Linked DNA regions of Actinocorallia herbida. The protein of the gene in region 1 interacts with the protein of each later gene in a pairwise test. Links are inferred from orthologs where the notes say so. Each region holds a gene or a part of one and is shown in the gene's direction. Other genes may lie near its edges.

What was found.
Region 2: the proteins of thrS (region 1) and rplA interact in binary tests that used the Escherichia coli proteins (3 or more experiments, as listed by UniProt). The link is inferred for Actinocorallia herbida from one-to-one orthologs.

The regions. Positions count from the first base shown.
Region 1 is NZ_RJKE01000001.1:1,939,819-1,948,633, forward strand. The notes cover bases 3,770-6,680. They hold thrS (threonine--tRNA ligase), read left to right. Parts: upstream 3,770-4,193; coding sequence 4,194-6,167; downstream 6,168-6,680. Other genes in these bases: EDD29_RS09185 (rhodanese-like domain-containing protein), read left to right, coding at 3,770-3,955; EDD29_RS09195 (TetR/AcrR family transcriptional regulator), read left to right, coding at 6,241-6,680. Outside these bases: EDD29_RS09165 (acyl-CoA dehydrogenase family protein), read right to left, coding at 1-1,152; EDD29_RS09170 (SDR family oxidoreductase), read left to right, coding at 1,198-1,932; EDD29_RS09175 (quinone oxidoreductase family protein), read left to right, coding at 1,934-2,890; EDD29_RS09180 (cysteine dioxygenase), read left to right, coding at 3,054-3,509; more of EDD29_RS09185, read left to right, coding at 3,506-3,769; more of EDD29_RS09195, read left to right, coding at 6,681-6,837; EDD29_RS45335 (hypothetical protein), read left to right, coding at 6,885-7,421; EDD29_RS09205 (Asp23/Gls24 family envelope stress response protein), read right to left, coding at 7,437-8,282; EDD29_RS09210 (HIT family protein), read left to right, coding at 8,678-8,815. UniProt on the Escherichia coli protein: Catalyzes the attachment of threonine to tRNA(Thr) in a two-step reaction: L-threonine is first activated by ATP to form Thr-AMP and then transferred to the acceptor end of tRNA(Thr). The rate-limiting step is amino acid activation in the presence of tRNA.
Region 2 is NZ_RJKE01000001.1:9,617,618-9,626,515, forward strand. Bases 2,448-5,441 are described here. They hold rplA (50S ribosomal protein L1), read left to right. Parts: upstream 2,448-3,583; coding sequence 3,584-4,300; downstream 4,301-5,441. Other genes in these bases: nusG (transcription termination/antitermination protein NusG), read left to right, coding at 2,448-2,863; rplK (50S ribosomal protein L11), read left to right, coding at 3,056-3,487; EDD29_RS43955 (SCO4651 family lipoprotein), read left to right, coding at 4,537-5,331. Outside these bases: EDD29_RS43920 (UDP-N-acetylmuramate dehydrogenase), read left to right, coding at 1-422; EDD29_RS43925 (adenosine deaminase), read right to left, coding at 419-1,441; preprotein translocase subunit SecE, read left to right, coding at 1,774-2,016; more of nusG, read left to right, coding at 2,072-2,447; EDD29_RS43960 (SCO4651 family lipoprotein), read left to right, coding at 5,480-6,289; rplJ (50S ribosomal protein L10), read left to right, coding at 6,653-7,204; rplL (50S ribosomal protein L7/L12), read left to right, coding at 7,271-7,654; EDD29_RS43975 (ABC transporter ATP-binding protein), read left to right, coding at 8,083-8,898. UniProt on the Escherichia coli protein: One of the primary rRNA binding proteins, it binds very close to the 3'-end of the 23S rRNA. Forms part of the L1 stalk. It is often not seen in high-resolution crystal structures, but can be seen in cryo_EM and 3D reconstruction models.

The DNA.
Region 1 (8,815 bases):
GGGCCCGTCGGCGAGCCGGAGCGAGCGGGCGCCCGCCCACATCGCGGCGAGCGGGAAGTCGTCGGAGACGCCTCCGCCGCCGTGGATCTGGATGGCCCGGTCGATGACCTCGCCCGCGACGCGCGGCGCGACGACCTTGATCGCGGCGACCTCGGTGCGCGCGCCCTTGGGCCCGACGGTGTCGATCAGCCAGGCGGTCTTGAGGGTGAGCAGGCGGGCCTGCTCGATGGCGATGCGCGACTCGGCGATCTGCTGCTGCACGACGCCCTGCTGGGCGAGCGCCTTGCCGAACGCGACCCTGTCCACCGCGCGTTGGCACATGAGTTCGAGCGCGCGCTCGGCCATCCCGAGGGCCCGCATGCTGTGGTGGATGCGGCCGGGTCCGAGGCGGGCCTGGGCGATGGCGAAACCGCCGCCCTCCTCGCCGATCAGGTTCTCGACGGGCACCCGCACGTCCTCCAGGAGGATCTCGCAGTGCCCCTGCTGGTCGTGCCTGCCGAAGACGGGCAGGGACCGGACGATGGTGAGGCCGGGGGCGTCGAGGGGGACGAGGACCATCGACTGCTGGAGGTAGGGGTGGCCCTCGGGGTCGGTCTTGCCCATGAGGATCATGACCTTGCAGCGCGGGTCCGCCGCGCCGGTGGTCCACCACTTGCGGCCGTTGATCACGTAGTGGTCGCCGTCGCGCACGATGGAGGTGGCGATGTTGGTGGCGTCGGAGCTGGCGACATCGGGCTCGGTCATGCCGAAGCACGACCGGATCTCGCCTGCCAGCAGCGGCTTCAACCACTTCTCCTGCTGCTCGGGCGTGCCGAACAGGTGGAGCACCTCCATGTTGCCGGTGTCGGGGGCCGCGCAGTTGGTGGCCTCGGGGGCCAGCAGCGGGGAGCGGCCGGTGACCTCGGCGAGGGTCGCGTACTCGGTGTTGGTGAGGCCCGAGACGTCCGGCAGGAAGAGGTTCCACAGGCCGGCCGCCCGCGCCTCGCGCTTCAGCTCCTCGACGATCGGAGGCACCTCGTGCGGCCTGCCCGCGGCCACCAGCTCGGCGTGCTGACTGGCGTAGACGGGTTCGGCCGGGTAGACGTGCTTCGTCATGAAATCTTCGAGCCGGGCCAGATACGACGCGGCCCGCTCACTCAACGCGAAGTCCATGGCGGTATCCTAACTGACCCGTCAGTTACTTGAAGGAGGGGTCCCATGGAACTCCACGGGAAGGTCGCCTGGATCACGGGCGGCGCGGCAGGGATCGGCGCGGCCGTGGCCCGCAGGCTGGCCGGGCTCGGCGCGCACGTGGTGCTCGCCGACGTCGACACGGCCGGCGGGGAGAAGCTCGCCGCCGAGCTGGGCGGCCTGTTCGTCCGCTGCGACGTGCGCGAGCCCGCCGAGAGCGTCAAGGCGGTCGAAGCGGCCGTCGCGCGCTTCGGCGGGCTCGACATCGCCTTCCTCAACGCCGGGGTCGCCACCGGCTCGGGCATGGGCGAGTTCTTCGACGTCGAGCGCTACCGCCGCGCGATGTCGATCAACCTCGACGGCGTCGTCTACGGCGTCAACGCCGCGCTCCCCGCGCTGCGCGCGCGCGGCGGCGGGCAGATCATCGCGACCGCCTCGATGGCCGGGCTCACCCCCATGCCGATCGACCCGCTGTACGCGGCGAACAAGACCGCCGTCGTCGGGCTGATCCGCTCGCTCGGGCCCGCCTACGAGGGTGAGAACATCAAGGTGAACGCGCTGTGCCCGTCGTTCGCCGAGACCGCCATCCTCGACGGTCTGCGCGAGGCGCTCGGCTCGTTCCCCATCCTCGACGTCGAGACCGTCGCCGACGCCTTCCTGAAGATCCTGGACTCCGACCTCGTCGGCCAGGCGTGGCCGGTCGTGCCCGGCCGCGACATCGAACCGTTCCGTTTCCGGGGCGTCCCCGGGCCGAGGAGCTGACATGCGCGCCATCCAGATCACCGAGTTCGGCGGACCCGAGGTCCTCACCCTGGCCGACCTGCCGGAACCCGTCGCCGGGCCGGGCCAGGTCCTCGTGGACGTGACCCGCGCGGGCGTCAACTACGCCGACACCCATCAGGCGGAGAACACCTACCTCGCCGCCTCCAAGCTGCCGATGGTCCCCGGCGGCGAGATCGCCGGGACGGCCGGGGGCCGCCGCGTCGTCGGCCTCACCGCCGACGGCGGAGGCTACGCCGAGAAGGCGCTCGCGCTCGAAGGGGCGCTCTACGACATCCCGGACGGCGTGGACGACATGACCGCGCTCGGCCTCATCGTGCAGGGCGCGACGGCCTGGGTGATGCTGCGCAAGAGCGTCCACCTGGAGCCGGGGGAGACCGTGGTGGTCCACGCGGCGGCGGGCGGCGTCGGCACGCTGGCCGTCCAGCTGGCCAAGGCGTTCGGCGCGGGCCGCGTCATCGCGACGGCGTCCAGCCCCGAGAAGCGCGAGTTCGCGCTGAGCCTCGGCGCGGACGTCGCGGTGGACCCCGCCACGCCCGAGCTGCGCAAGGCCCTCATCGAGGCCAACGGCGGCCGCCGCGTCGACGTCGTGCTGGAGATGACCGGCGGCACGGTGACCGACCAGTCCCTGGCCGCCCTCGCCCCCTTCGGCCGCCTCGCCTTCTACGGCATGGCCTCTCGGGAGCAGCCTTCGCCCATCTCCGCGCCCTCGCTCCTGCGGCACTCCACGGCCGTCGTAGGCATGTGGCTCCCTCATGTCCTCACCCTGCCCGGCGACATCATGCGCCGCGCGATGACCGAGCTCTTCGACCTCGCCGCCGCGGGCACCCTGAAGGTCGTCAACGGTGGCGAGTACGCCCTCACCGACGCCCGCTCCGCCCACGAGGCCCTGCGCTCCCGTAAGACCATCGGAAAGCTCGTCCTCGACCCCTCCCGCTGAACCTATGGCCCGGCCGGACGGCTCCACGCGCTCCGGCCGGGACCGTAGTTCGGGGTGTTCTGTACCCGATCATCGGCTTTGTGACCCAAGTGACGGATCTTGATCCCTGCAAACTAGAGCTTTCCGATTGACTCAATAGGAAATGCAGGCCAGGATGGGTCCCATGACGCTGACGACCACGGAAGTCGGGGCCCCGACGCTCGCCGAGCGTGCCCGGCTCTTCGCCGAGACGAGTGATGAGTGGCTGCACCGCGTGCGGCTCGACCCCCAGGGCCGCTGGTACGAGCGGATCGAAGGGGACGAGGACTACGAGGTGTGGATCATCAGCTGGCTCCCCGGCCAGAGCACCGGGTTCCACGACCACGGCGGATCCGCCGGGGCCTTCGCCGTCGTCCTCGGCGAGCTCGAGGAGGCGACGCTCCGCGCCGAGCAGGCGCTCTCCGGCGGACGGGTCAGGCACTTCGGCACGCACCACATCCACGACGTCCGCAACGTCTCCGCCGCCCCCGCGGTGAGCGTCCACGTCTACTCGCCGCCGCTGTCCACGATGAACCGGTACGACCTGACGCCCGAGGGCGAGCTGACCGTCCTCAAGACCGAGTCCGCGGAGGAGTGGTGACCCGCCCCGCCGGCGCCCGCTCCATCGACGAACTCCTCGCCGAAGCCCGCGCCCGCCTCGTCCGCGTGACGCCCGCGCAGGCCCACGCCGAAGCCGCGTACGCCGAAGACCCGGCCCTGCTCATCGACATCCGCCCCGCCGCGCAGCGCGCGGAAGAGGGCGAGATCCCCGGCGCGCTCGTCATCGAACGCAACGTCCTGGAGTGGCGCCTCGACCCCGAGAGCGACGCCAGGATCGCGGCCGCGACGGGCTACGACGTCCGCGCCGTCGTCTTCTGCTCCGAGGGCTACACCTCGAGCCTCGCCGCCGCCGCCCTCCAGGAACTGGGCCTTTCCCGTGCCACCGACCTCGAAGGCGGCTTCGTCGCCTGGCGCGCCGCGGGGCTGCCGACCGCCGCCACGGTCAGCCCGCAGACCCTCCCGGCGACCCCCGCGGTCCTGCACTAGGCCCCGCGCCGGAGGCCGCGGGACGGCCCGGGAGGGCGGAAAGCGATATTCGATCTGCGCCGCGTCCGAACAGCGGTAGAGTGTCAACCATGGCAGCAGCGCTAGAGACGACGACGCCGGGGCACACCCGGCACTCGGAGCCTGCGCGCTGACCTCCGAGACACCAGATGAGGCCCCGGGAGATCACTCCCGGGGCCTCATCGCTTCCCAGACGAATTCGAGCGATCAAGGAGTTCCCGTGTCCGAACTGCGCGTCACCCTCGGCGGAGACGAGCGAGCGGTGGCCGCCGGCACCACGGCGGGCCAGGTCCTCGACGACGCCGGGCGCGGTGGCCCGAAGATCGTCGCCGCCCGGGTGAACGGCGAGCTGCGCGACCTGGAGTACGCCGTCACCGACGGGGACGACCTTGAGGGCGTCGAGATCGACTCCAAGGACGGCCGCGACATCCTGCGGCACTCCACCGCGCACGTCATGGCCCAGGCCGTCCAGGAGCTCTTCCCGGACGCCAAGCTGGGCATCGGCCCGCCCGTCATGAACGGCTTCTACTACGACTTCGACGTGGCGGAGCACTTCACCCCCGACGACCTGAAGAAGATCGAGCGCCGCATGCGCGAGCTCGTCAAGCAGGGCCAGCGGTTCTCCCGCCGGGTCGTCACCGACGAGCAGGCCCGCGCCGAGCTCGCCGACGAGCCCTACAAGCTCGAACTGATCGGCCTCAAGGGCGGCGCCGGGGTCGACGACGAGGAGTCGGTCGAGGTCGGCGGCGCCGAGCTCACCATCTACGACAACCTCGACGCCAAGACCGGCGACCTGTGCTGGAAGGACCTCTGCCGGGGCCCGCACCTGCCGACCACCCGGAACATCCCCGCCTTCAAGCTGATGCGCGCCGGCGGCGCCTACTGGCGCGGCAGCGAGAAGAACCCGCAGCTCCAGCGCATCTACGGCACCGCCTGGGAGTCCCGCGACAAGCAGGACGAGTACCTGAGGATGCTGGAGGAGGCCGAGAAGCGCGACCACCGCAAGCTGGGCGCCGAGCTCGACCTGTTCTCCTTCCCGCCGATCATCGGCTCCGGCCTGCCGGTGTTCCACCCCAAGGGCGGCATCATCCGGCGCGAGCTGGAGAACTACTCGCGCGTCCGGCACGAGCAGGCGGGCTACTCGTTCGTCAACACCCCGCACATCACCAAGGGCCAGCTGTACGAGACCTCCGGGCACCTCGGCTGGTACCGCGACGGCATGTTCCCGCCCATGGAGCTGGAGGGCGCCGAGTACTTCCTCAAGCCCATGAACTGCCCCATGCACAACCTGATCTTCGACGCGCGGGGCAGGTCGTACAAGGAGCTGCCGCTGCGCCTGTTCGAGTTCGGCACCGTGTACCGGTACGAGAAGTCCGGCGTCGTGCACGGCCTCACCCGCGTGCGCGGCCTCACCCAGGACGACGCGCACATCTACTGCACCAGGGAGCAGACCCAGGACGAGCTGCACTCGCTCCTGAAGTTCGTGCTCGACCTGCTGCGCGACTACGGCCTCGACGACTTCTACCTGGAGCTGTCGACCCGCGACCCGAAGAAGTCCGTCGGCTCGGACGAGGAGTGGGAGGAGGCGACCGAGATGCTGCGGGTCGCCGCCGAGAACTCCGGCCTCGCCCTCGTCCCGGACCCGGAAGGCGCCGCCTTCTACGGGCCGAAGATCTCCGTCCAGGCCCGTGACGCGATCGGCCGCACCTGGCAGATGTCCACCATCCAGATGGACCTCCAGCTGCCGAAGCTGTTCAACCTGGAGTACCAGGCCGCCGACGGCACCCGCCAGCGCCCCGTCATGATCCACCGGGCGCTGTTCGGCTCGATCGAGAGGTTCTTCGGCGTCCTGCTGGAGCACTACGCGGGCGCGATGCCGCCGTGGCTGGCCCCGGTCCAGGTCGTCGGAATCCCGATCGCCGACGAGCACGTGCCGTACCTGGAGAAGGTCGCCGCGAAGCTCCGCGACCTCGGGGTCCGCGTGGAGGTCGACGCCTCCGGCGACCGGATGCAGAAGAAGATCCGCAACGCCCAGAAGCAGAAGGTCCCCTTCATGCTGCTGGCCGGTGACGACGACGTCGCCAAGGACGCCGTCTCGTTCCGCTACCGCAACGGCGAGCAGAACAACGGCGTCGCGGTGGACGCCGCCGTCGCCGAGATCCTCAAGGCCATCGCCGACCGCGTGCAGGTCTGACGCCGCCGGACGTGATCTGATCGGGTCCGGACGATCTTCGTCCGGACCCGATCGGATCGGTACTATTCGGGGTGTGACGGGGACCACGATGCCGCGCACGCCCGCGCGGGAGAAGCTGCTCGACGCCGCCGGACGCCTGATCCTCGGCAGCGGGTGGCAGCGGCTGCGCGTCTCGCATGTGGCGGTCGAGGCGGGGGTGAGCCGGCAGAGCGCCTACAACGAGTTCGGCTCCAAGGAGGCGCTCGGCGAGGCGCTGGTGATGCGCGAGTTCGAACGCCACCTCGACGGCCTCACCGAGCAGCTCCTCGACCGGCGCGAGGACGTCGGGCTCGCGGTCGAGGAGGCGGTGCTCTACACGTTCCGGTCGGCCTCGGCCAACCCGGTGCTCAAGGCCGTGCTGACCAGCGCCCGCACGGGCCTGGTCATGGGCGAGCTGGCCGAGGTGGTGCGCAACCGCGAGGTGCCGCCGCTGCCGCAGGCGATCACCGCGGTGACCGCGCTGGTGGCCAGGCACCGGCCCGATCTCGACCCGTTCTCGGTCCGGCTGGCGATCGACATGGTCCTGCGGGTGACCGTCAGCTACCTGGTCACGCCCGAGGGCTCGCACGAGGACGCCGCCGCCAGGATCGCGCTGATGGCGACCAGGGTCCTGGGCCTTCCGGTGCGGTAGCCTCTGGTTTCCTTCCCTACCCCCCAGTAACGCCCATGGGAGAGCACATGCCGGAGACCACCCTGGTCCACCGGGTCCTCGGCAGGTCCGGTTACGTCCTCGCCGCCGTCCTCGTCCTCGGCGCGGGCGCGGTCCTGGCGCAGCCGCTGCTCGAAGACGAGCCGACGGCCACGGGAGCGGCGCCCGGTGCGCCCGCCGAAGGGGACTCCGCGGCGCCCGCGCCCAGCGACTACTTCCCCGACCTCGGCGGCGGTGCCACGGCGGACCCGGGCAAAGGCTCCGGGGGCGGCTCGGGCCAGGGCACCCAGAAGGGCGCCGACGGCCCCTGCGGCACCCAGCGGGCCTTCTACAAGCGCGCGGACGACGGCGTGAAGGTCACCGTGGTCTTCACCGGCGTGGGCGCGGTCCGCGCCCTCGTCGTCCCGGCCAACGGCGAGCCCAGCATGCAGAGCTACACCACCGCGGGCGACCCCACCCCGCACATCTTCGACTTCCCGGACGTCTCGTCCCAGGCCGTCAAGAAGGTCGGCCTGACCGTCACCACGCGGGAAGGCGCCCGCGACTGCGAGCTCCAGCGCAGGTAGCCGGACGCCGCCCGGTCAGGGGCGGGGCTGCTCGTCGGGCATGCGGACGTCCTCGACGGTGACGTTCACCGACGCGACGCGCAGGCCGAGCATGAGGCCGACGATCCGGGCCACGTTGGTCTTGACGACCTTGGCGACCTCCATGACGACGCTGCCGTACTCGACGATCAGGGCGATGTCGACGGAGATCTCGTTGTCCAGGACGCGGGCGCGGACGCGGGGCTCGCCCCGGTCGCTCATGCCGATGCGCTGGCGGACCGCCTCCATCGTCTCGGAGGTGCGGCTCTGCCCGCCGAGTGCGGCGACCCCGCTGACCTCCAGCGCGGCGAGCGCGGCGATCTTCTCGACGACCTCGTCCTCGATCTTTATCTGCCCCTGCACGCCGCCCTGGTGGCGGGGCGCCTCCTCGGCCGGGGGAGGCGGCGGCGCGGGCGCGACGGGTTCCGGCTGGTAGGGCTCGGGGGCCTTGTAGACCTCCGGGGGCGCGGCCTCGGCCGGGTAGCCCGGCTGGGCGTAGGACTCCGGGGCCGGGGCGTAGGACTCCTGCGCGTACGACTCCGGGGAGTAGGACTCGGGCGAGAAGGGGTCCCCGCTGCGCCGCCGGCCGGTCGCAGCGAACTCCGCCGGGGCCTGGCCCGGCGGCAGGACCGTGCCGGTCGAGACGCCCGCGGACATCGCCGACATCGCGGCAGCGGTGCCCTGGTGGCCGCCCTGCTGCGGCGCGCCCTGCTGCTGTTGCTGCGCGGGGGCCTGCTGCGGCGGCGCCGCGGGGGCCGCGGCCGACGGGGCGGGGAAGTACGGCATCGGCGGCCTGGCCTCGGCTCGGTGTTCCCCGCCGTAGGGGCGGTCGAGATCGGTCATCGCGGACTCCTCCTGCATGGCCTGGTCGCGCGGTCAATCATGTCGGAGAAGTCTGAGCAGCACCTATGAATACCGGTATTCGTGATGATTTGGTGCTAAACGGGAAGTGACCGGTCCGGTGGTGGGCTCCCCGGCGAAGCCGGGTTCTTCGAGAGCCTGCCCCGGGCCTGGTGGGTACGGTCCGGTGGTGGGCTCCCCGGCGAAGCCGGGTTCTTCGAGAGCCTGCCCCGGGCCTGGTGGGTACGGTCCGGTGGTGGGCTCCCCGGCGAAGCCGGGTTCTTCGAGAGCCTGCCACCGGGCCCGGTGGGTACGGTCCGGTTTCCCCCCGCGCGGCGGGCCCGCCTATCCTGGGCAGGCCTAGGAAAGGGGATGCGGTGGGACACGACCCGGGTGAGATGGAGGAGCAGCAGGGCGTCGGCACGCCCGACGGCTTCCAGCGGTTGTGGACCCCGCACCGGATGGCCTACATCAAGGGCGAGAACAAGCCGACGGGGCCCGGCGCCGCCGACGGCTGCCCGTTCTGCGAGATCCCC
Region 2 (8,898 bases), 7.7 Mb from region 1 along the record:
CGGTCCTGGAGTTGCGCAAGGGCAAGGGCATGGTCCTCGACCCCGCCGACCCCGACACGCGCAGCGCGGGCAGTTTCTTCACCAACCCGATCCTCACCCCCGCGGAACTCGCCCTCCTCACCGAGCGCGCGGAGGGCTTCCCGGCCTTCCCCGAGCCCGACGGCCGCACCAAGACCTCGGCGGCCTGGCTCATCGACCGCGCGGGATTCACCAGGGGCCACGCCCGAGGGCCCGTCCGGCTGTCGACCAAGCACACCCTCGCGCTCACCAATCCCGGCGCCGAAGGGACCGCGGCCGACCTCGTCGCCCTCGCCCGCGAGGTGCGCGAAGGGGTCCGGGCGGCCTTCGGGGTGACTCTCGTCAACGAGCCGGTCTTCATCGGCCTCAGCCTCGACGAGGACACCCCGGGCACCGCGCGCTAGGCGGGCGCCGCGAGCCAGTCGTCCACGCCCGCCAGCAGCCGTTTGCGGACCGCCTCGGGCGCGGCCGAGCCGTGGATCGACGACCGGGCGAGCGCGGCGAGTTCCTCGTCGGTGAAGCCGTGCTCGCTGCGCGCCAGCTCGTACTGGGTGACCAGCCGCGAACCGAACAGCAGCGGGTCGTCGGCGCCCAGCGCCATCGGCACGCCCGCCTCGAACAGGGTCCGCACCGGGACCTCCGCGGCACTGGAGGCCACCCCCAGCGACACGTTCGACGCAGGGCAGACCTCCAGGGTCACCCCGAGCCTGGCGATCTGCTCGACCAGGCGCGGATCCTCCACGGAGCGCACTCCGTGGCCGAGCCGGTCGGCGTGCAGCAGTTCGAGGCAAGGCCGCACCGACTCCGGGCCCTGCAGCTCCCCGCCGTGCGGCGCCAGCAGCAGCCCGGCCCTGGCCGCGATGCGGAACGCGCCCTCGAACTCGTACGGCCTGCCGCGCCGCTCGTCGTTCGACAGCCCGAAGCCGACGACGCCCCGGCCGGCGTACTGCGCGGCGAGCCTCGCGAGGATCTTCGCGTCCAGCGGATGCCGGGTCCGGTTCGCCGCGACGATCACGCCGATGCCGACCCCGGTGGCCTCCTCGGCCCGGCGCGCGGCCTCCAGGACCAGCTCCAGCGTGGGCGTGAGCCCGCCGAAACGGCTCTGATAGCCCGACGGGTCGACCTGGATCTCCAGCCAGCCCGACCCCTCCGCGGCCTCGTCCTCGGCGGTCTCCAGGACGAGCCGGATCAGGTCGTCGGGCCGCTGGAGCACCGACCTGGCGAGGTCGTACAGCCGCTGGAAGCGGAACCAGCCGCGCTCGTCGGTGGCGCGCAGTGCGGGCGGCCACTCCGACACGAGCGCCTCGGGCAGGCGCACGCCATGCCGGAGCGCCAGCTCCACGAGGGTGCTGTGCCGCATCGAACCGGTGAAATGCAGATGCAGATGTGCCTTGGGCAGCAAAGCGAGATCACGGCGCTCCATCTGCCAATCCTGCCTGATCAGACAGGGGTTCATGGGGTTCTGTGGGCGGAACCACCCGGAAGGACTAGACGCGACGCGCGGGCTCCGGTTCGACGTGGCGCGCTCAGGCACGTATGCTGCTGGCCTAGCGGGGCGGTGCGCAAGCACGCCCGCTGTAGGGCAATGGCGCAATTGGTAGCGCTCCGGTCTCCAAAACCGGCGGTTGGGGGTTCGAGTCCCTCTTGCCCTGCGGAGCAGCTTCACGTTCCCAGCCGCACGTGAGCGCGCATAAAGTGAATGCACGCGCGGCGGATACCACGCCGTGTCGGACGATCAATCCGAACGAGGGTGAGATGGCGACTGACATCCGCGACGCCGCGACCGAGGACAAGGGCAAGCCTGCGAAGCGCAAGCGCACCGGCCCCGCCCTCTTCATCCGCCAGGTCATCGGCGAGCTGCGCAAGGTCATCTGGCCGACCCGCAAGGAGCTCATCAACTACACGATCGTGTCGTTGGTCTTCGTCCTCGTCATGATCGGCCTCGTCTCGCTGCTCGACTGGGGACTCCAGAAGGGCATCTTCGCCCTCTTCGCCTGAGAAGAGCCGCGCGAAGCGCTCCACCACCCGTCCCCGTAGAGAGAGAGCCACCGACGTGTCCGAGTCCTCGCAGTTCCACGACGAGCTCCCGCAGGAGCCGCTGTCGGATGAGGTTCTCCCGCAGGGAGAGGACGCTGAGGCGGAGGACACCGGGGCTGAAGAGGTCGAGCTCGACGAGGTCGACGCCGAGGAGTCCGAAGAGGACGCCGACGAGGAAGCCGAGGCCGCCGAGGAAGGCGAGCCCGCCCCCGTGGTCGACCCGATCGCCGAGTTCACGCGCGAACTGCGGATGCTGCCGGGCGACTGGTACGTCATCCACTCCTACGCGGGGTACGAGAACCGGGTCAAGAGCAACATCGAGACCCGCACCACGACCCTGAACATGGAGGACTACATCTTCCAGATCGAGGTGCCTCAGCACGAGGTCACCGAGATCAAGGGCGGCAAGCGCCAGAAGGTCAACGAGAAGGTCCTGCCCGGGTACATCCTGGTGCGCATGGAGCTGACCGACGAGTCCTGGGGCGCCGTCCGCAACACTCCCGGCGTGACCGGCTTCGTGGGCCTGTCGAACAAGCCGTCGCCGCTCAGCCTCGAGGAGGTCGCCAAGCTGCTGGCGCCCGAGGCCCCCGAGCAGGCGCAGGCCGCCAAGTCCGCCTCCGCGAAGGCCGCCGCGACCGTCGACTTCGAGGTCGGCGAGTCCGTCACCGTCATGGACGGCCCCTTCGCGACGCTCCCGGCCACGGTCAACGAGATCAACCTCGACACCCAGAAGCTCAAGGTGCTCGTCTCGATCTTCGGTCGTGAGACCCCGGTCGAGCTGTCCTTCAACCAGGTCTCGAAGATCTGACCTGACATGGTGCTCCGCACGCCTCGGGTCTTGAGGACCCGAGGGGCAGGTACCCTCATATAGTCTCCCCGGCGCCTTCGGCGTAGGGGTTCAAGGGCTCCAACATCCCCGGCTCACGTTCCAGCCGGGGATGTTGCCTGTGAGTACAGGAGTCGGAGCCGAAACAAAACGGAACGGACAAGGAAGGCGAACATGCCTCCGAAGCGTAAAAAGGTCAGTGCGATCGTCAAGGTCCAGCTCAACGCTGGTGCCGCGACCCCCGCGCCGCCCGTCGGTACCGCCCTCGGTCCGCACGGTGTGAACATCATGGACTTCTGCAAGCAGTACAACGCCGCCACCGAGGCCCAGCGCGGCAACGTGATCCCCGTTGAGATCACCATCTACGAAGACCGCTCCTTCACCTTCGTCACCAAGACGCCCCCGGCGCCGCAGATGATCCTGAAGGCCGCCGGCATCGACAAGGGCTCCGCGGTCCCGCACAAGACCAAGGTCGGCTCGATCACCGAGGCCCAGCTCCGTGAGATCGCCGAGTTCAAGATGAAGGACCTCAACGCCAACGACATCGACGCCGCCGCGAAGATCATCGCCGGCACCGCCCGCTCCATGGGCATCGAGGTCAAGTAGTTTCCCCGGGCCGCGCCGCACGGCGCGGCCCGTCAGCACAGTGGTAGGACCTGCGCGGTCCGCTAACACCACGAACTCCCGTGAAAGGGGAGCAGTATGAAGCGCAGCAAGGCCTACCGGGCCGCCACGGACAAGATCAACGCCGACGAGCTGTACAGCCCGCTCGACGCGGTCCGCCTGGCCAAGGAGACCAAGGTCACCAAGTTCGACCCGACCATCGAGGTGAACACCCGCCTCGGCGTCGACCCGCGCAAGGCCGACCAGATGGTCCGCGGCACCGTCAACCTGCCGCACGGCACCGGTAAGACCGCCCGCGTGCTGGTCATCGCCGGTGGCGCCAAGGCCGACGAGGCCCGCGCCGCGGGTGCCGACTTCGTCGGCTCCGACGACATGATCGAGCAGATCTCCAAGGGCTTCCTGGACTTCGACGCCGTCGTCGCGACCCCGGACATGATGGGCAAGGTCGGCCGACTCGGCCGCGTGCTCGGCCCGCGTGGCCTCATGCCGAACCCGAAGACCGGCACCGTGACGATGGACGTGACCAAGGCCGTCACCGAGATCAAGGGCGGCAAGATCGAGTTCCGCGTCGACCGGCACTCGAACCTCCACTTCATCATCGGCAAGGCGTCCTTCGACGACCGCCAGCTCGTGGAGAACTACGCGGCCGCGATCGAGGAGATCCTTCGTCTCAAGCCGTCCGCCGCGAAGGGCCGCTACCTCAAGAAGGTCACCGTCACCTCGACGATGGCCCCCGGCATCCCGGTGGACCCGTCGATCACCCGCGGCTTCACCGCGGAGCTCGACGGCGAGTGATTTCCGGCGCCCGTCCTTCGCTCCGGTGAAGGACACCGCGCCACCTGAAAGGCCCGCGGGGGTTCACCCCCGCGGGCCTTTCGCGTTTCGGAAAGCCGTGGACGGGGGGTCGGCCTCGGGCCGACGCCGAAGAGTTCCGCGACCTGGATGAGACTGGAGTAAGTCGGCGGTTATTCGTTATTGAACCAAGAGCCGTTCGAGTGATCTTTGAGATGTCCGAAACGGATGATCCGGACATGAAGAAGTGGGTTGCCGGCACCGTCGCCGGTACATGTCTCGTCCTCGGGCTCGTGGGCTGCTCCGCCGAGTCCACCCCCGAGGACGGCAAGGCCGAGGCCCCCTCGGCCGCCGCCCCCGCCGCCCCCGCGAGCGCGGTCGAGGCGGTGCGGAAGGTCGCCACGAGCACCAATGCCGTGGACTCCTTCGCGATGGACCTGACGGTCGTCTCCGCGGGGACGACGGTCAAGGGCGTCGGGCACGTCCAGGTCAAGCCGACCGCCGCGGTGTCGCTGGAGATGAAAGCGGGGGCCGAGGGCGCGATCACCATGGTCTTGATCGACAAGATCATGTACATGAACATGGGCGGAGAGGAGATCGTTCCGGGCAAGCCGTGGATGAAGGTCGACCTCGCGGACGCCGCGGCCGCGGCCGGCGCCGGTGACGCGCTCGGCCCGATCCAGCAGACCGACCCGAACACGCTCGCCACGCTGTTCGCGGCGTCATCCGACGTCGTCCGGGTCGGCGAGGAGACCGTCGAGGGCACGCAGACCGTGCACTACAAGGGCACCGTCGACACCGCGGCGCTCGCCGCGGACCCCGCGACGAAGGAGGCCGCCGCGAACTTCGGCGCAGACGGCGTGGTCTCCTTCGAGATCTGGGTGGACGGTGACGACCTGATGCGCAAGGCCGTCGCGTCCATCACCGCAGACGGCGTCCCGGCCGAGCTCACGATGCTCTTCCGCGACTTCGGCAAGCCGGTGACGATCACCCCGCCTCCCGCCGGCGAGATCGCCGCGGCCCCCGCCTCCTGAGCCGGGGCGATGCCGCGCGAGGGCCCCGGATTCCGGGGCCCTCGCCCGTTCGGGGGGAGCCCGTACTTCGTGAGGCTGACGCGGCGGGGCTCCGGGTTGGTTCCGGCGGGGGATGTGCTTCGGGTAAAGGACGGGCAGACTGCGTGGCATGAAGAAGCTCGTTGCCGGTGCCGCGGTAGGCACCTCCCTCGTTCTGGCGCTCAGCGCGTGTTCCGGCTCGGCGTCCGACTCCGCGCTCCCGGCGGAGAACGTCAGTGCGGTCACGGCCCTCGACCAGGTGGCGGTGGAGGCGGACAAGGTCGAGACCTTCACCGCCGAGCTGACCATCGCCGGGGCCGGCAAGGCCCACGCGACGGGGTCGTTCCGGCTGAAGCCGGCCCCCGCCTTCTCGGTGGACATGGACACCTTCTCCGTCGCCGGGGTGGACGTCCCCGCCGCGGGCACCAAGGTGGTGCTGCTCGACGAGACGGTGTTCGTCCGCAACCAGCAGCTCTCGCAGTTCCTCGGCGGCGGCAAGCCGTGGATGAAGATCTCGGCCGGGGCCGCCGCGAGCGCCGCGGGCTTCGACGCCGACGCGCTGGTCCAGCAGTTCCAGCAGGCAGACCCGGGCAACCTCGCCAAGATCATCTCCGACTCCACCGACGTGAAGCGCGTCGGCGAGGAGGAGATCGACGGCGTCGCGACGGTCCACTACCAGGGCACGGTCGACGTCAAGAAGGCGATCACCCGGTACGACCCCGAGCTGAAGCAGGCCGCCGAGCAGCTCAGCAACGGCTCGGAGGAGCTGGCGTTCGACCTCTGGTCCGACGCCGAGAACCTGCCGCGCAAGGTCGTCACGCACGTGACCACCAGCGAGGGCAAGACCTTCGACGTCACCGTGATCTTCCGCGACTACGGCTCGGACGTGTCGGTGGCCGCGCCCCCGGCCGACCAGGTCGGCGACATCAAGGTCCCCTGACCTCTCGCGAGGCATGTCCCCTGGGGCCCGGCGGGCGCGCCGCCGGGCCCTCGATCATGTCCGCGGGCAGGTCGGCGCCCGGGAGCGCGGCTCCGGGTGGGCCGGGCTCGGTTTGGCATGTGGGCGGGCTTGCCGTAGTCTGTGGTGCAACCGAAGACCGCCGGTCGTTGCCGCATGGCAACCGAAGAGTCCTGAGGCAACTCAGGGCGGCCCGCGTAGGTGGACCCGAGTTTCACATGATTGAGTTCCTGTGACGCCCCGTGTGCATCTGCGCCGGGGCGCTTTGTGTGTTTCAGGGATCTTTTCCGGTGGTCGGCTCTCCGCGTGAGCGGGGAGTGGTCAACCGTGAAATGAAGGAGTCCCATGGCGAGGGCGGACAAGTCCACGGTCGTCGCTGAGCTGAAGGAAGACTTCTCCAGCTCCAGCGCCGCCGTGCTGACCGAGTACCGCGGGCTCACTGTGGCTCAGCTCAAGGAGCTGCGCCGCAGCCTCGGTGACACGACGAAGTTCTCCGTCGTGAAGAACACGCTGACCAAGATCGCCGCGAAGGACGCCGGCATCGAGGGTCTGGACGCTCTGCTCCAGGGTCCCTCTGCCATCGCGTTCGTCAAGGGCGACGTGGTCGAGGCCGCCAAGGGCCTGCGTGACTTCTCGAAGGCGAACCCGCTGCTGGTGATCAAGGGCGGCTACTTCGACGGCAAGTCGCTGGACGCCGCCGAGGTCACCAAGCTGGCCGACCTCGAGTCTCGCGAGGTTCTGCTCGCGAAGCTCGCGGGTGCGATGAAGGCCTCGATGGGCAACGCCGCGGCGCTGTTCAACGCGCTGCCGACGCAGGCCGCTCAGCTGGCGGAGGCCCTGCGCGCCAAGCGCGCCGAGGGTGCCGACACCGTCACCGAGGAGGCTCCGGCCGAATAAGGCCGGAACCTCTGACCCCCGTGGTCATTTAGACCTGAAGTAATAAGCCATACCGGAGGAAGAATCATGGCGAAGCTCAGCACCGAAGAGCTGCTCGACGCGTTCAAGGAGATGACCCTTCTCGAGCTCTCTGAGTTCGTGAAGCTGTTCGAGGAGACCTTCGACGTCAAGGCCGCCGCGCCCGTCGCGATCGCCGGCCCCGCGGGCCCCGGCGCTCCCGCCGCCGAGGTCGAGGAGAAGGACGAGTTCGACGTCATCCTCGAGGCCGCTGGTGACAAGAAGATCCAGGTCATCAAGGAAGTCCGTGGCCTGACCTCCCTCGGCCTCAAGGAGGCCAAGGACCTGGTGGACGGCGCTCCCAAGCCGCTGCTGGAGAAGGTCAACAAGGAGACCGCCGACAAGGCCAAGGCCGCCCTCGAGGCCGCCGGCGCCACCGTCTCGGTCAAGTAAGGCCCCGCGCTCCGCGAGCGCTCGAACGGCCGGTCGCCCCGCTGGGGGTGGCCGGCCGTTTTTCGTTCGCCGCGGTGCGGTGAATCCGGGTGACGTCGGTCACGCCCGGGGTTCGCGCGCCGGGGTGCGCACGGAGGGCGTGCCTGTGCGCCTGTGCGCGAGGTATGTGGCGTGCGCGCACATCTACGCGGCGTGTTTTGTCACTGCGCAATAATCACTGGAGTGTCGTAAGTAACGATTGTCTTACGTCGTCGTCTTCCGTCTCGAAAACGGGGTCCCGGCCCTTCCCTTTTGGTGATTCCGCACTAGATTAGTGAAACCGGACACAAGCTACTGGCCGGTAGTCACGCCGAGATGACACCGCGTGACGACGGAGCTGCTACTCGCTCATGGTTCCGGAATCCCCCCGGCTGGACGAGAGGTGACGAGTGGGCGTCGAAATCCGTGTTGAAGGGCTGACCAAGCGCTTCGGCCGACAGACCATCTGGGAAGACGTCTCGCTGACGCTGCCCGCAGGTGAGATCTCTGTCCTCCTTGGCCCGTCTGGCACGGGCAAGTCGGTGTTCCTGAAGACCCTCGTCGGGCTGCTCAAGCCCGAGCGCGGCAATGTCTGGATCGGCGACCGAAATCTGCCGCAGCTTCCCGAGGATCTGCTCTATGAGACCCGGAAGCTGTTCGGCGTCCTCTTCCAGGACGGCGCGCTCTTCGGCTCGATGAACCTCTTCGACAACATCGCGTTCCCGCTGCGCGAGCACACGAAGAAGTCCGAGACCGAGGTACGCAAGATCGTCCTGGAGAAGATGGAGATGGTCGGCCTCCTCGGGGCCGAGGGCAAGCTCCCCGGAGAGATCTCCGGCGGTATGCGCAAGCGCGCCGGCCTGGCCCGCGCGCTGGTGCTGAACCCCGAGATCATCCTCTTCGACGAACCGGACTCGGGTCTCGACCCGGTCCGCACCGCCTACCTCAACCAGCTCATCGTCGACCTCAACGCGCAGATCGGCGCGACGTTCCTCATCGTCACGCACGACATCAACACCGCGCGGACGGTCCCGGACAACATCGGGCTGCTGTTCCGCCGCGAACTGATCATGTTCGGCCAGCGGGAGATGCTGCTGTCGTCGGAGGAGCCGGTCGTGCGCCAGTTCCTCAACGCGCGCCGCGTCGGCCCGATCGGCATGTCCGAGGAGAAGGACGTCAGCGAGCTGGAGGCCGAGGCCAAGCTCGGCAGCGACCCCGGCAAGCTG